DNA from 3 places in the Hydrogenophaga sp. PBL-H3 genome. Region 3 is predicted to be linked to each of the others. Evidence: predicted binding sites of a transcription regulator. Region 3 holds the regulator's gene; each other region holds the start of a gene.
The links. The regulator FliA, encoded in region 3, starts transcription of late flagellar genes. The targets are predictions, from matches to a motif close to CTAAAGTTTNNNNNNNNNNNGCCGNTA.
Positions count from the first base shown of each region.

Region 1: the regulator FliA is predicted to act here: its motif matches at 1,739-1,765, upstream of F9Z44_RS09005 (YjfB family protein).
Region 2: the regulator FliA is predicted to act here: its motif matches at 1,788-1,814, upstream of kleA (stable inheritance protein KleA).

Region 1 covers NZ_CP044972.1:1,937,390-1,942,893, forward strand. The annotation lists gene F9Z44_RS08995 (ureidoglycolate lyase) at 1-269, shown strand, start outside; gene F9Z44_RS22765 (NF038122 family metalloprotease) at 379-1,611, shown strand; gene F9Z44_RS09005 (YjfB family protein) at 1,797-2,000, shown strand; gene F9Z44_RS09010 (hypothetical protein) at 2,025-2,576, shown strand; gene F9Z44_RS09015 (LysR family transcriptional regulator) at 2,569-3,507, opposite strand; gene F9Z44_RS09020 (Bug family tripartite tricarboxylate transporter substrate binding protein) at 3,621-4,583, shown strand; gene F9Z44_RS09025 (4-hydroxythreonine-4-phosphate dehydrogenase PdxA) at 4,622-5,504, shown strand, end outside.
Region 2 covers NZ_CP044974.1:69,563-75,066, reverse strand. The annotation lists gene F9Z44_RS22545 (antirestriction protein) at 1-7, shown strand, start outside; gene F9Z44_RS22540 (hypothetical protein) at 52-270, shown strand; gene F9Z44_RS22535 (hypothetical protein) at 282-1,490, shown strand; gene korC (transcriptional repressor KorC) at 1,507-1,764, shown strand; gene kleA (stable inheritance protein KleA) at 1,922-2,158, shown strand; gene kleE (KleE stable inheritance protein) at 2,367-2,693, shown strand; gene F9Z44_RS22515 (DUF2761 domain-containing protein) at 2,695-3,024, shown strand; gene F9Z44_RS22510 (transcriptional regulator KorA) at 3,131-3,439, shown strand; gene F9Z44_RS22505 (ParA family protein) at 3,436-4,200, shown strand; gene F9Z44_RS22500 (transcriptional repressor gene korB) at 4,197-5,246, shown strand; partial or broken gene F9Z44_RS22495 (DNA-binding protein) at 5,425-5,504, shown strand, end outside.
Region 3 covers NZ_CP044972.1:3,698,335-3,703,838, reverse strand. The annotation lists gene F9Z44_RS17280 (ParA family protein) at 1-752, shown strand, start outside; gene F9Z44_RS17275 (RNA polymerase sigma factor FliA) at 755-1,471, shown strand; gene F9Z44_RS17270 (DUF6891 domain-containing protein) at 1,582-2,211, shown strand; gene F9Z44_RS17265 (CHRD domain-containing protein) at 2,294-2,752, opposite strand; gene F9Z44_RS17260 (VOC family protein) at 2,850-3,269, opposite strand; gene F9Z44_RS17255 (YoaK family protein) at 3,330-4,082, opposite strand; gene F9Z44_RS17250 (FadR/GntR family transcriptional regulator) at 4,120-4,791, opposite strand; gene F9Z44_RS17245 (fumarylacetoacetate hydrolase family protein) at 4,950-5,504, shown strand, end outside.

The DNA of each region.
Region 1 (5,504 bases), 1.8 Mb from region 3:
TGGGCAGCCAGGCTTTTGTGGCCCTGGCGCCCATGCCGTTTCTGGTGGTGGTGGCCAGGCCGGGCGCAGCGCCCGGTCCGCAAGACATCCGCTGTTTTCTGGCGGCGGCCGGTCAGGGCGTGAACTACGCACGCGGCACGTGGCACCACCCGTTGATTGCGCTGGATGCGCCGGGAGATTTTCTGGTGATCGACCGGGGTGGCGTGGCCGACGGCGGGAACTGCGACGAGATCGCGTTGCCCGAGGGCGCGCTCTGGCTGGAGCGCTGAGGCCTACTGACTTGATGTCGAGATTCCTTACAGGGTGTCACGTCAGTTGAAGCCCGATGTTTGATTCCGTTTGGTTATTTTGAATGGCATGTAAATTGCCTTTGGTGATTTGATCGACAACCCCCATGGGCAGCGACGCTTGACAAGTGGGACGCTCATTCACAAATCAGGTCTCAACGGAGTCCCCATGGCAGAAGCAAGCAGATTGAACGCGCGCGTCCACGCAATTCGCGGCGCCAAGCACGCCGCAGCGGGGCTGGTTGTGGCGCTGGCCACGCTCTTTGGTGCGGGCCATGCACAGGCTGGCCTGGTGATCAACTTCACCAGTTCTACCGGCAATGCGCAGATCGATGGTCTGTTCGCGCAGGCCGGTGCCTTGTGGTCGGGGTTGTTCGACGACAACGTGACCCTGAACATCCAGGTCGCGTGGGAGGACATGGGGGCTCGCGTTCTCGGCAGTGCCGGGTCTTACATGCAGAGCTACTCTTACACCGACGTCCGGTCGGCCATGCTCATGGACGCCACATCGGCCAACGATGCCATCGCCACGTCCAACCTGCAGGCGGGCGCTGCATTGGATCTGCTGATCAACCGCACGTCCGACAGCCCGTTCGGACCGGCAAGCGCCATACCGTACCTTGACAACGACGGGAGCCTCAACAACACAACCATATCGATGACCAATGCCAACGCCAAGGCACTGGGGCTGTTGTCAGGCACCAATGCCGCCCTGGATGCGTTCATCACCTTCAATTCAAACCCGCTGGCGAACTTCGATCTCGATCCACTGGACGGAATCACGCCGTTTTTCTTTGACCTTCTCGGCGTGGCCGCCCACGAGATCGGCCACATGCTCGGCTTTGTCAGCGGCGTGGACGATCTGGACTACAACCCTGGCTTCAGCGCCGACGACTACCCGTTTGTGAACACACTCGATTTGTTCCGGTACTCCACCGACAGCGCTGGCCTCAACGCGATCGACTGGACCGCCGACGCCTGGGACAAATACTTTTCAATTGACGGTGGAGCCACGCCTTTGGCGCAGTTCTCCACGGGAACCGTGTTTGGAGACGGCCGCCAAGCCAGCCACTGGAAAGACGACTTCGACGAATCCAAGGGCTATGACGCCCACTACGGATTTGATGACTTCAACATCGGCCTCATGGACCCTACGGCACCTTATGGGCCGGCAGCACCGGTCATCACCGCGCTCGACATCCTTGCATTTGATGTGATTGGCTGGGATCTGAGGAGCAGCGAAGTCCCCGAACCCGGTTCTCTCGCTCTCCTGGCCATGGGACTGGCCGGCCTCGCTGCCATGCGCAGGCGCAAACAAGCCTGACCCACCCCTGCGCGGCAGAACACCCGGCTCGACGGGTCTTGCCCGGGGCTTGCCCGATCCCGACCCTGCCGGTTGAAGCGCTCGCCGGCACAAGACACATTGCCGACCCAGGATGGCTTGCACTGGCATCAAGATCCCCCCGCGCCGACCGATACAGGAGATATCTCCATCCACCAGGAACCACCGTGGACGTATCTCCCGTTGAAATCGTTGGCGCTTATGTGGCCAACAAACAGGCCGGCGCGGCCCAGGAAGTGCAGCTGGCCGTGCTCAAGAAGGCCATGGACATGCAGGGTGCAGGCGCCATCTCGCTGCTGAACAGCCTCACCGGCAACCTGCCGCTGGCCACCAGTGGCAGCGTGGGCACGCAGCTCAACCTGCTGGCTTGACGTTTCCCAGCTGGACACGCTGCCATGAACGCCGAGCCACACGACGGAAACACCAAACCGCAGGGCAACGGGCCTGCGGTGCAGATCGACCTGGAGAGCGCGTGCCAGCCGGTGCCGCGCCTGCTGTTCGTGGAGGCCGCGCGCCGCGCCTTGAAACTCATGGGCAACAAGCTGCAGACCGACCGGGCGGCGCTGGAGCCGTACCCGGTGATCCCCGGCATCGAGGACCTGCCTTCGCTGGAGCTGGGCATGCAGTACCTGCAGCACCAGTTCGTGGCGGCGGGCCAGCCCAAGGCGGTGGCCATGGCGGCGGCGCTGCGCTTCGTGGCGGTCATGTTCACGCGCCGCTACCAGTACAACTTTCAGGACCTGCGGGTCGGCCACGACAGCGGCACGTTGTTCTGGGCGCCCAGCGGCCCCATGCTGGCGGCGGCGGCCAACATCCCGCTGCAGCTGTGGGCCATCGACTGCCCGCGCTTCAACGAAGAAGAACTCATCCAGGCCTCGCACGCGATCCACCGCAACTTCGACCACTTTGACGAGGGTGCGTTGATCTACATCGAGCGCTTCATCTGACGCCACCCGACTGCGCGGGCAGCAGCAGGGACAGCAGGTGCGCCAGCGGTGGGCTGGGTGGTCGGCCTCGGGCCGTGAGGCAGCCGAACACACCCAGCTGCTGGCGCACCGCGTAGCGGATGCAGGCCAGCATGCCGTGTGACTCGTAGCGCGCCGCCACCTCGGCCGGGATCACCGCGATCATGTCCGAGCGCACCAGCAGGTTCATGGTGGTGAGGATGGACGAGGTCTCGATCAGGCCGCGCGGCAGGCGGGCCTTGTGGCGGCGGAACTCCTGCTCCAGCACCTCGCGCATGGGGCTGCCGCGCGGCTGCAATATCCATGGGTGCTCCAGCAGATCGGCAAAGGCAACGCGGGGCTTGTGCGCCAGCGGGTGGGTCGGGCCGGTCACCACGCTCAGCGCCTCGTCGGCCACGGGTTTGAACTCCATGTCGTCCAGGGCGCCTTCGGGCACACGGCCGATCACCAGGTCGAGGTCGCCCCGGCGCAGGGCATCGGTCAGCCGGTCGCTGGTGTCCACCATGATCTCGATGGCCAGCTGAGGGTAGGTCTCGCGCAGCCGCAGCAACGACTCCGACAGCAGCTCGGGTGAGGCGGCCATGATGCTGCCGATGAACAGCTTGCCGCTGCCGCCCTGCTCGATGCCCTGAAGTTCGCGCGTCAGCGCATCCAGGCTGCCCTGCAGCCCCTGAAAGTAGCCCAGCGTGCAGCGGCCCGACTCGGTGAGCTTCAGGCCCCGCCCCGCGCGCTCGAACAGCGCATGCCCGAGCGCGTTCTCCAACTCGTGCAGCATCTTGGTGGCGGCCGGCTGGGTCATGCCGAGCTCGGCCGCGGCCGCGCGCAGCGTGCCGCTTTTGCCGATGGCCAGCAGCAGCGCCACCTGGCGCATGCGCATGCGGTTCAGCAGCTGTGGGGTGGGGGATGTGCTCATGCCGGAATGATAACCAAGGGTTATCAATGCTTTCCAAACTTTCAATATACGTGAATCAATTGAAATCCTACTATCCGTCCGCTGCCAATCACTTTCACAGACAGGAGACAACGATGAAGACATTGACTTGGGCACTGGGCGCGCTGGTGCTGTGCACGACGGCCGGCCTCGCCACGGCACAAGACTGGCCGCGCCAGAACGTGAAGATCCTGGTGGGCTCCTCGCCCGGCGGCGGCACCGACGCCATGGCCCGCGCCATCGCCGACCGGCTCGGCCCGCTGCTCAAGCAGGCCGTGGTGGTGGAAAACCGTGCCGGTGCGTCCAACACCCTGGCCGCCGACCTCACCGCCAAGTCCACCGACGGCCACACGATGATCATGGGCGTGTCCACCGCGCACGCCATCGCGCCCCACCTGCTCAAGCTCAACTACAACAACGACAAGGACCTGGTGCCCGTGGCTTTTGTGGGCTCGGTGCCCAACGTGCTGGTGGCCAACATGGCCCTGCCCGTGACCAGCGTGGACGACCTGGTCAAGCTCGCCAGGAGCCGACCCGGACAGCTCAACTACGCCACCAGCGGCTCGGGCAGCACGCAGCACATCGCGGCCGAGATGTTCAAGGACGTGACGGGCCTCTTCATCACCCACATCCCCTACCGTGGCAGCTCGCCCGCGCTGGTCGACCTGATGGGTGGGGCCGTGCAGATCAGCTTTGACACCATGCCCTCGGTGATCGGCCACGTGCGCAACGGCAAGATCCGACCCCTGGCGGTGGCCGCGGCCAAACGCAACCCGCAAATGCCCGACGTGCCCACCATGGCCGAAGCGGGTGTGAAGGGTGTGGAGATGAGCGCCTGGTACGGCATCTACATGCCGGCATCCACGCCCAGGGACGTCATCACCCGGGTGAACGCCGAGGTCAACAAGGTGATCGCCATGCCCGAGACGCAGGCCCGCCTCTCGGCCATCGGTGCCGACCTGACCCCCATGACGCCCGAAGCTTTTCTGGCCTTTCACAACGCCGAGAACAAGCGCTACAGCGACCTGATCCGCCGCAAGAACATCAAGCTCGAATGAGCGTGAACCGCTGATACCCCGAGCCCCGAGGAGACCCTGTGAATCCGACCGAACTTCCCGTCGTTGCCCTGACCCTGGGCGACCCCGCCGGCATTGGCCCCGAGCTGATCGCCCGCCTGCTGGGCCAGACCGACGCCACCGAGCACGCCAACCTGGTGCTGGTGGGTGACCCCTGGCTGTGGGCCGCGGGCCAGCAGGTGGCCGATGTGCCGGTGGCCACCACGCCGGTGCGCAGCTTTGCCGAGGTGCGCGGCCGCGCCGATGCAAGCACACCCGCCTGGCTGGCCATGGACACGGTGGTGCCCGAGCAGGTGCAGCGCGGCCAGGCCCAGGCGGCGGGCGGTGCCTCGGTGTTGCGGGTGCTCAACGCCTGCATGGACGCGGCCCTGCGGCGTGAGGTGGATGCGATCTGCTTCGCGCCGCTCAACAAGTTCGCCATGAAACAGGGCGGCCTGAAGCATGAGGACGAACTGCACCACTTTGCCGAGTACCTCGGCGTGCAGGGCTACTTCTGCGAGTTCAACACACTGGGTGAACTGTGGACCTCGCGCGTGTCCTCGCACATCCCGCTCAAGGACGCGGCCAGCTTTCTCAGCAAGGACCGCATCAAGGACGCCGCGCGCCTGATCTACCGCTCGCTGCAGGCGGCGGGCTTCGCCCAGCCCAAGGTGGCGGTGGCGGCCTTCAACCCGCACGGCGGCGACGGCGGGACCTGCGGGCGGGAAGAGGTCGAGATCATCGAGCCGGCGGTGCGCGAGCTCGCGACCGAGGGCATCGCGGTGGGCGGCCCGTTCCCGGCCGACACCATCTTTCTGAAGGCGCGCGACGGTGAATACCAGGCCATCGTGACCATGTACCACGACCAGGGCCAGATCGCGATCAAGCTGATGGGCTTCTCCAAGGGCGTCACGGTGCAGGGTG
Region 2 (5,504 bases), on a different replicon from region 3:
TGACTGATGAGGGGCGGCCCCGGCTTCGGCCGGGGCTTCCAGGAGGCGACCATGACCAGGAACAACGCTCCCCAGGCACCGACGAACAGCTACGCGACGGACGGCAAGTGCCACAACGCCGAGCCGGGCACCTACGGCCACGAATGCGGCAAGCCGGCCGCATGGATCGGCACGAACCACAAGGGGTTCAGCTCGGGATTCTGCGACGACTGCAAGCGCCACGGCTACGAAGCCCGCGACGTGATCGCGTGGCGGCGTGCTGACACTTGAGGGGCCGGCCGATGGCGAAGAAACGCAAGACGCCGGCCCAGCCGGGCCAGGACTGGAACGCGCCGGCGGCCGAGCTGCTGGCCGAGCTGCCCACCGACCGCGACGAGCTGCTGGCCGCCGCCGTGGCGGCCGTGGTGGAGATCGACGCGGCGATCATGCGCGGTGACGGTGCGGCCGCCGAGGCGGCCAGCGACCGATACGAGGCCGTCATCTGGAAGATGAACGGCGGAACGCACGTGGGCAGCATGGCCGACCACGACGCGCCCGGCCAGGTCATCGAGCGCCATTGCGCGGCGGTGCCTGGCGACGTGCCCTTGTGGGGCCAGCGCGGCCAGTTCCTGGTCGCGGATGGCGACATGCGCGCCCTGGTGGAGTACGAGGCCGGCTACGGCGGGCCGCTGGGTGCCCACTTCCAGTTCCACGTCATCGACCTGGACAGGCCGTTTATCTCCGAAACGGGCTACCGCTCGCACTTCGACACGGCGCAGGGCTGCATGACGGTGGACGAGGTTGCGCGCGGCATCCTGGCTGCGCAGCGAGCCGAGAAGAAGCGCCCGGTGATGGTCGAGGCCAGCTACCGCGACCGCCTGGCCGATGCTCCCCTGCCCGCTTGGCTGGCCGGCTTGGAGCCGCCGGCGCGGCGCGCACCGGCGACCGTCCTGGTGCCGCCGGGGTTCGTCCTGGTCGATGTGGTGCTGCCCTCGCATCGGGCCTTCATCGCCAGGCGCTGGGCGGCCGAGGCCGCGACCAGGATCAAGGCGGCCAGGGCCGCCGGGTTGGACGCCAAGGGAAAAATCACCGGCGCAGGCCCGGAGCGAGATCCCGCATCGCCAGAAACGACGATGACCTGCAGCATCGTCAAAGCCGACGATGCCGAGCCGGGCGAGGGCGGGCCTGTATCGCCGGAAACAACGATGCCGCGAGCGAGCGCGGCAACCTGCAGCATCGCCAGGAATGGCGATGGAGGCCCGGCCGACCTGGTGGAGTTCAAGCCCGGCCAGCGGTGCGAGATCGTGAGCGTCCATCACCCGGTTTTCGACCGCTACATCGGCAAGCGCATCATCATCGTGAAGGTGCATCCCGACACCCGCCAGGTGTGGGCGCACGACGACAGGCCGGTAACGTACAAGACCAATCGCGCAGGCCGGCGCGTGGTCGATTCAGACCCGAGCTGCATCCAGTCGATCTACGGCTTCGACCAGTTGCGGCTTATCACTTGACCAGGAGAACGAACGAATGACGAACGACGCCAATATCCGGCTGGAGTGCTTGAAGCCGGCCGAACGCTGGGCGCAACCGACCGGCGAGGAAGTCCGAGAGGTGCTGCGCCTGGCCGGGTTCAGCGGCAGCAAGGCCGCGAAGGCGCTGGGGCTGGGCGCGAAGGGCGACCGCACGATCCGCCGCTGGATCGGCGAGGACACCCCGATTCCCTATGCGGCATGGGCGATCCTGTGCGACCAGGCCGGGCTGGGCGTGATCTGGAAAGAGGATTGACGCCAAGGGAAAGGTTTTAGCGGCTAAAGTTTAGCCTTCGGATTCCGGTAAAGCGAAAAAAGTTTAGCTAAAGTGCTTGACAGGTTAGGGCATTTTGCCCTAATATAGCACTTGAAGGCCGGGCACATTGCCCAGGTCAACTACCGGAGAAAGTCCGATGAGCGACAACAAGATTATGCCCTGGATTGACGAGCTGGAGGGCGCGGCAGCGACCGACTTCCCGGCCCGCCGTGACGAGATCGCGGCCATGATGGCCGAGGCGGCCGAGCTGGTGTGCAAAGCCGAGGAACTGCGCGGCAAGGCGTACTTCGCCGGATGCTCCCTGGAGGGGCAGGCCAAGGGCCATTGGTCGATGGAAGCCGTCGAGCAGGCCAAGCGCCGGGCCGGCTGGTAAGAGCACATGGCCCGGTCGGCAACGGCCGGGCCTATCGAGGACGCCAAGAAGGAGTATTGCGTGAGCCGAGGCAAGATCAAGGGCGGCCCCAGGTGGAGGAACGCCCCGGAGTGATCCGGGGCGCTTGGCCTGGTGCTGGCACACCGTAACCATGCTTCCGAGTGGGAGCACCCAGCATTCAACACGTAAGCGCGTGGAGGGTCAAGCTATGTCCAACATCATCAAGTTCCCCAAGGAGATCGAGCAGCCCGCCGCGCCCGCGCCGGTGGAGCCTGCCGCCGCGTCTGCTGCCCCCAACAAGGCCCCCGGTGCTGGCCTGCTGGCCGGCCTGGTCAAGTTCGTATGGGTGGCGACCGTGCTGGTCTGGCCGATCCTCAAGTGGGTGCTGTCGATTGCCACCTTCTTCCAGTTCGTGCGGATGCTCTACCACTGGAACACGCCTGGCGTGTATGCCGGTTGGTCGTTCCTGGCGTACTTCGCGGTGCTGACCGCGATCACCTACTTCGTTTCGATCTACAAGCCGAAGGGGCTTTGACATGAAAAAACAGACCCTACCCTACCCGCCGGGATTCGTGGAGCCGAACACCGGCCGGGTGGCCGTCCTGGTGCGCGAGTACGCGGCCAGCGACTTGAACGGCGATGCGCCGGCCTATTGGTACAGCGCGCAATCCGAGGAATGGGGCCTTGACCCCTGGCGACTGGTGGAAGGCGTCGATCCGCACACCGCCGGCGGTCAGTTCGACGTGTGCTTTGCCAACGGTTCGAGCCGCACGGTCGGCCCGCTGATGACGTTCTTCATGAGTGCCGCTGACGCGGCCAGGTTGAACGCCAAGAAAGAAGATCACGCGCCCATTTTTAGCCGCTAAAACGCTTGACGCGGGCGGCGAGTTTAGCTAAACTTCTGCACATGGTCGGCGGCTGGCACCGCCTTTTGTTCAACAACCGGGTGTGGAGTTTATATGGGTGTTCTCCATGAAGAAACGGCTAACCGAAGCCCAATTCCAGGCGGCGATCAAGGGCCTGGAGATCGGGCAACAGACCATCGACATAGCGCGCGGCGTGCTGGTCGATGGAAGGCCCCAGGCCGAGTTTGTGGCCTCGCTGGGGCTGACCAAGGGGGCGGTATCGCAAGCGGTCAGCCGCGTGTGGGCAGTGGCGGGGGAAGTGCTCCCGCAGGGCTTCGAGCGGGTGACGGCGGTACTGCCGGAGCATCAAGCGTTCATCGTCAAGCGTTGGGAAGCCGACGCCAAGGGAAAGAGGAAACAGGAACCCAACTCATGAAAACACTGGTCACGGCAATTCAGAAAGGCGGTCAAGGCAAGACGTTCGCAACCTGCCACCTGGCGTTCGACTTCCAGGAGCGCGGCCTTCGGGTTGCAGTGATCGACCTGGACACCCAGGGCAATGCGAGCTGGACGCTGGCCGGCCACGACTCGGGCTATCCCGCCAGTCGCATGTTCACCGCCGGCGGCGACGAGCTGCGCGCCTGGTTCGCTGACCGGGAGGATGACGGCCTGGCGCTGATCGCGGCAGACGCCAACCTGGCGAACCTGGACAAGATGGAGCTTTCCCAGGCGGCCGCCGCGCTGCGGGCCAGTGTGGCCGCGCTGGGCGAGTTCTTCGACGTGTGCCTGATCGACACGGCCCCCTCCCTTGGCGTCGCCATGACGGCGGCCGTGCTGACGGCCGACTACATGCTGTCGCCCATCGAAATGGAGGCGTACAGCTTGCAGGGCATGAAGAAGATGGTCGCGGTCATCAGCAACCTGCGCAAGCAGAACCCCAAGCTGCGCTTCCTCGGCATGGTGCCGAACAAGGTGGACGCGCGGAAGCCGCGCCACGTCAACAACCTGGCGACGTTGCAGCAGGCATACCCGCAGCTCATCTTGCCGTTCAGCATCGGCGCGCGTGACAGCATCGCCGAGGCGCTGGGCGAGCAGATGCCGGTGTGGAAGATCAAGAAGACCGCCGCGCGGAAGGCCACCCAGGAGGTGCGTGCGCTGGCGGATTACGTGTTCACGAAGATGGAGATCGCGCAATGAGCGCCAAGACCAACGCCAAGAAGAAGGAGCAGGACAAGCCGCAATCGTCCGGGCTGGGCCTGGACGGGCTGGGCGACCTGGCCGGCCTGCTGAACGAGCAGCCGGCGGCCAACGCCGGCGGCGCAGGCCCGCAGGAGCTGCCGCTTGACCTGATCGACGAAGACCCGCACCAGCCGCGCACGGCCGACAACCCCGGCTTCTCGCCGGAGAGCATCGCGGAGATCGGCGAGACGATCAAAGCGCGCGGCGTGAAGTCGCCCATCAGCGTGCGCGAGAACCCGGACGCACCGGGGCGCTACCTCATCAACCACGGCGCGCGGCGCTATCGCGGCTCGAAGTGGGCGCACAAGACCACGATCCCGGCCTTCATCGACAACGACTACAACGAGGCCGACCAGGTTATCGAGAACCTGCAACGCAACGAGCTGACGGCGCGTGAGATCGCCGACTTCATCGGCCGCGAGCTGGCGAAGGGCAAGAAGAAGGGCGAGATCGCCAAGGAGATCGGCAAGTCGCCGGCCTTCGTCACGCAGCACGTCACGCTGCTGGACTTGCCCGAACCCATTGCCGAGGCGTTCAATAGCGGCCGGGGCAAGGACGTGACTGTCATCAACGAGCTGGTGACGGCCTACAAGAAGAACCCCGACGAGGTGGCCGCCTGGCTGGCCGACGACAGCCAGGAGCTGACGCGCGGCTCGGTGAAGCTGCTGCGCGAGTTCCTGGAGGACAAGCGCAGTCACGAGGACGGCGACCGTGATCCCAACACCGTCGATGCGCTGACCGGCAAGACCGACGCCGAGGCCGGCGACGGCGAGCAGGGGCCGCAGGATGATGACGCCAAGGGGAAGAAGGAGCCGAAGGAGGCCGACCCCGACAAGCTCAAGAAGGCCATCATCCAGGTCAAGCACGACGACCGGCCGGCACGGCTGATCCTCAACCGCCGGCCCCCGGCCGAGGGCTGGGCCTGGCTCAAATACGAGGATGACGGCCAGGAGTTCGAGGCCGACCTTGGCACCGTGCAGCTTGTCGCGCTGCTGGAGGGCTGACACGCCCAGCGCCGGGCATCGCCGACCACCGACCCCCACCCATCGCCCCGCCATCGAGCGGGGCTTTTTTTGCCCGCGTTTTAGCCGCTAAAAAAAGTTCAGCTAAACCGCTTGCGTAGTGTTGTATGTTGTAGTATGCTTCACGCTACAACATACAACCGGCCAAAGGAGGCCCGACATGGCGATCTCGAAGGAGCAGATATTTGCGGTGGCCGACGAACTGGACGCGGCCGGCCAGAACCCCACGCTGGCGAACGT
Region 3 (5,504 bases):
ATCAAGCCGCCGGCCTGCGCGGCGAGAGCCGCAGCGGCAGCGCTGCCTTGCTGGCGGTGGCCAGCCCGGCGCAGCCTGCGCGCGGCTACGAGTGGCTTTGCATGCTGGCCGGCTGCCTCACGAACCAGGGCCGCTCGGTCGTCATCGTTGACGGCACGGCCACCGAATCCAGCGGTGCCCAGCGCGGGAACGGCAGCCACCTTGGCCTGCTGCGCGCGCTGCAAGACCCCTCCATCGGCCACCTTGAGCAACCCGCGGACAACGCCGACTGGCTGGTGATGCCCGGTGCGCGTGGCCTGCAGGCCCTGCAGGAAACCGCGCACGCCGCGGGCGCACCGGTGGCGCTCGCGCGCCTGCTGGCGCCGTTTGCTCCGGGCGTGATCGTGCTGCTGTTCGCGCCGGCCTTTGGCCTGGCCGGCGTGTTGCCCGGTCTCAATGCCCGCACGATGGTGCCGGTGCTCGACCAGCCGCAGGCCGCCATCGACGCGTACGGTGCGGTCAAGCTGCTGCACTCGGCCGGTTTGTCGCCGGTGCTCGCGCCCCTGGCCGCCGGCGGCGCGCAGGTGCTGCAGCCACTGGTGACCTCGGTCACCGACTGCGCGGCACGCCACCTCGGGCTCACGCTGGAGAGCTGGCCCGCCCACACCTGGGGCCACCGTGCCCAGGCCTGCGCCATCACGCCGCAGGCTGAAACAGACACACACGGGTACCACGGCCTGGTCCGCGCCGCCCCGACACCACTCTGGAGCTGAAGATGTACACCGCCAAAGGCACGCTCAACCGCGACGAGCAGCTGCGCAAATACAGCCCGCTGGTGCGGCGTCTGGCCCACCACATGATCGCCAAGCTGCCGCCCAGCGTGGAGCTCGACGACCTGATCCAGGTCGGCATGATCGGCCTGACCGAAGCGATTGCGCGCTTCGAGCCCACGCAGGGCGTGCAGTTCGAGACCTTCGCCAGCCAGCGCATCCGCGGCGCGATGATCGACGAACTGCGCGAAGGCGACTGGATGTCGCGCGGCTCGCGCAAGAGCCAGAAAGACATTGAACAAGCGGTGAGCCGCCTGCAGCAGAAACTGCAGCGCGTGCCCAAGGAATCTGAAATCGCCGCCGAGCTGGGCATGCCACTGGCCGACTACCAGCACCTGCTGGCCAAGGTGCGTGGCACGCAGCTGGTGTACCTGGAGGACATCAGCGGGAACAGCGACGACGAAGACGGTTTCCTGGACCGCCACATGGGCGACAGCGAAGCCGACCCGTCGGCCAAGCTGCAGGATCACCGCATGCGCACCGCCCTGGTGGCTGCCATCAAGGTGTTGCCCGAGCGCGAGCAGCAGATCATGAGCATGTACTACGAGCACGACATGAACCTGAAGGAAATCGCAGCCGTGCTCGGTGTGACCGAATCGCGCATCTGCCAGTTGCACAGCCAGTCGATTGCGCGCTTGCGCTCGAAGCTGCGCGAGCACTGAAACAGGCGCAATACCGCAGAGGCAGTAGCCGTTGGCGAGCGGCAACGGCCACTGGTGCCAGGGGAGGGGCGTGGCTAGCATGGGCCGCCCACCCTCGACACCCACATGCCATGACCGACGCCAAACGCCCTTCGCTCGACGAGAACCCAGACCGTGCTGCCATCGATGCCACCCACGACATGGCGTCTGTTGTTGAAAACCTGATCTGGTACGGCTTTCAATCGGCCGCTGACATCGATGCGCTGATCGACGAGGGGGTCACAGCGGGTGACGGCTTCGACGTCGCCCGGGTCAAGGCCTTCGCCGCCACGACACTGGCGAAGAAACGGGCCGCCGAGGCCACTTGGCCACACGCCACCGACTGCGACAAGCTCGATCGCGCCTTTGCCCGATTGCATGAGCAGGGCATCTGCGCCCTGCATTGCACCGGTGACACCCAGGACGACGGCTTTGAAGCCGTGATCGATGCACTGAGTGACGACGGGGTTCCGGAAGACCGGTACCACGGCTACTGCTTCTATTACAGCCAGGACATCGACCGCGCCCTCGACGAAGAAGGCTTGCTGCTGGCCTATGGCCATCTCGGCCGCAGCGAAGTGAAGGAGAGGGAGCACCTCGCGGTGGGGCAGCTGGTCTGTGAAGCCCTGCGGCACGAGGGCCTCACAGTCGCGTGGAACGGTTCAACGAAGCGCCGCATTTCGCTGGCCCAGCTGGACTGGCAGCGGCGCACACCGGGCTGAGCGCAGCGCCAACCGGCAAAAAAACAAGGCCTGCCGGCGTCTCATGACGCCGGCAGGCCTTGTGCTGTGTGGGTTGATCGGGTCAGGGCTTGAGCTGGGCGCGGATCTCGCCGCCCTTGTTGGCGTTCGAATGCACGTTCACGTACAGCGAACCCCCGTTGTAGGCCGCGAGCTGTGCCGGCGTGAGCTTGGCGCCGGCTGGCACCACGTAGGTGTTGTCCCCGGTTTTGGTCAGTGTCACGATGACCGGGCCGTTCTGACCGGCCGGGGCGATGTGGATGTGCGCCATGGTGCTCACCAGGCCGGCGGTGGTGACGCTGCCGCTCACGGAGCCGTCAGCGGTTACCTTGATGTTGGCGGTGCCGCTGGCGGTGGTGGTCACGGGGGGCACTTCCTGGGCGCCATTGAGCTTCTCGTCACCGCGCACGGCGCTGGTCACCGTGTTGGTCATCTTGTCGACCGTTGCGCAGCCCATCAGGGTGGTGAGTGCGGCGGCGGCCACCAGGCCGAGCAGGGTTTTGGTGTGGAAAACAGATGTCATGGGAGCTCCTTGCTGTTTGTGAATCGGACCTGATCAGTATGGGTTCGCCACGCGAGCAGGTCATGGGGGTTGACCCGAACACGGTCCCCGGTGGGGCTCACCAGCTGCCGCTGTTGGCCATGTCCACCCAGGGCTGGCTGGGGGGCAGGGCGTCGCCTTTTTGCAGCAGCTCGATGGAGATGTTGTCGGGCGAGCGCACGAAGGCCATGTGGCCGTCGCGCGGGGGGCGCAGGATGGCCACGCCGTGGGCCTGCAGGCGCTCGCAGGTGGCGTAGATGTCGTCCACCTGGTAGGCCAGGTGGCCGAAATTGCGGCCGCCGGTGTAAGCCTCGGGGTCCCAGTTGTGGGTGAGCTCCACTTGCGCGCTGTGGTCGCCGGGTGCGGCGAGAAACGCCAGCGTGAAGCGGCCTTGGGGCACTTCACGGATGCGAATCACCTCCAGGCCGAGCGCGTCGCGGTAGAACTTCAGGGAGGCCTCCAGGTCGGTCACGCGGACCATGGTGTGCAGGTATTTCATGAGGGCTTTCGGAGTGGGATCGGGATGGTCTTTTGATTGGACCGAAGTTGCAAAACCTTGTCAGGGGCCGGCTTTTCGCGAGCGCAGAAGGTCGTCCACCGTGGGTACCAGCGCGAGTACCGCCAGCACCAGCGCCAGCGGCACGGTGAAGCCGTAGCCCACCTGTTTGAACCCATAGGCGCCGGCGATGCCTCCGGTGGTGAAGGCCGCCAGCAGGCCCGCCAGCACCGCCATGCGCGGGCGGTCGGCACGCACTTTCAGGGGATGGTCGGGGTTGTGGTTCCAGTAGATGAGCTTGCCCAGCTCGATGCCCAGGTCGGTCACGATGCCCGTCATGTGGGTGGTGCGGATCACCGCGTTGGAGAGCTTGGTGGCGATCGCGTTCTGCAGCCCCATGATGAAACACAGCAGCACCACGGTGAAGGGGATCAACAGGCCCTCGAAGGTGGAGAGTTGCGCACCAAGCAGGCCAAAGCACAGGATGAGCGAAGCCTCCAGCAGCAGGGGCAGGGCGTATTCGCTGGAGAGCTGGCGCCGCCGCGCGAAGTTGACCATGACCGCGCAGCACATGGCGCCCATCAGGAACGACAGCACGCCCACGGCGGCGTCCACCACCAGGCCCATCTGGCCCAGCGCCAGGTTGTCCGCCAGCGAAGACACCATGCCCGTGACGTGCGAGGTGTATTGCTTCACCGCGAGGAATCCGCCTGCGTTGATGGCACCGGCCACGAAGGCCAGCACGAAGCCGAGTTCCCGGTTGGACTCGGCGGTGCGCTGGGTGCCGATCAGGTAGCGGGCGTAGTTGGCGGGCATGGAGCCGACACGTTACACCAGCGCCGCTGAAAGACGCTCAGTGCCCCAGCAGGTTGTGTCGCACGTGCAGCAGGTGGTCCAGGGTGCTGGTCTTGGCGCGCGCCGCGTCGCGGTCGCGCAGGGCGTCCACCAGCTGGCGGTGCTCTTGCTGGTAGGCCAGCCGGCGCTCGGGCGTCACGCTTTTCTTCTTCAGTTGCCCCCAGTCGCCCTGGGCGCGCACCTGTTTCATGAGCTTGAACACGCTGGAGACAAAGGTGTTGTGCGCCGCATCGGCAATGGCCTCGTGCAGTTCACCGTCCCAGTGCTCGAACTCCTCCAGGCTGCTGGCGCGTTCGGCGCTGGTGCAGCAAGCCAGCATGCGTGCGAAATCGGCGGTGGTGGCGTTGCGCACCACCAGGTCGATGATGGCAGGCTCCAGCGCCAGGCGCGCTTCCATCAGCTCGGCCGGGCTGGTGTGTTGCGCGGAGTCCTGCTGGATCAGGCGGTCCAGGCTGGACGGGGCTTGTTGCGCCACGAAGGTGCCACTGCCCACGGTCTGCTCGATCAGGCCTTGCTGCTTCAGATCGGCCAGGGCCTTGCGCACCGTGGTGCGGCTCACGCCATAGCCCTCCGAGAGTTCACGCTCGGTGGGCAGTCGGTCGCCGGCCTTCCAGTGCCCGGCCTGCAGCTGGGTCAGGATGGTCTCGCGCAGGGAGGTCGAAATGGTCATGGTGGCCGGAAATATACCAAAACAGACCAATCACCGCCATTGGGCGGTGACCTCGGCGACATCGGTGAAAACCCGCTGTGGTCGTGTCCCGGTATGGTCTAACATCGGCCCGTTCTGGTATCTATTGGTACTTATTGGTATTAACTCAAGGAGTCTGTGTGCGCATCGCTACGTTTGTTCATGAAGGTCAACGCCGTGTCGGGCAGGTTTCTGGCGATGGTCAGAGCGTCACGGCTTTTGCGCTGGACGCTGCCCAGGCGGCGCGCGGGGCCTTGCCTCTGATCGAAGCCGCGGCGCAGGGTGCGGCTTTGCCGGCGCTCACGGGCCCGGCCATTGCGCTGGCTTCGGTGCGCCTGGAGGCGCCGCTGCCGCTGCCGCGACGCAACCTCTGGTGTGTGGGCCGCAATTACCACGAGCACGCCAAGGAACTGCAGGCCTCGGTGTTCAAGGACAACAACGCCAACCCGGCCACCTGGCCGATCGTGTTCACCAAGGTGCCCGAGTGCGTGGTTGCCACCGGCGACAACGTGGTGCTGCCGGGCGCGGCGGTGTCGGAGCAGATCGACTACGAAGCCGAGCTGGCGGTGGTGATCGGCGTGGGCGGCAAGAACATCGCACGCGCCGACGCCATGAGCCACGTGTACGGCTACACCATCGTCAACGACGTGACCGCGCGCGACGTGCAGATGCGCCACCAGCAGTGGGACATGGGC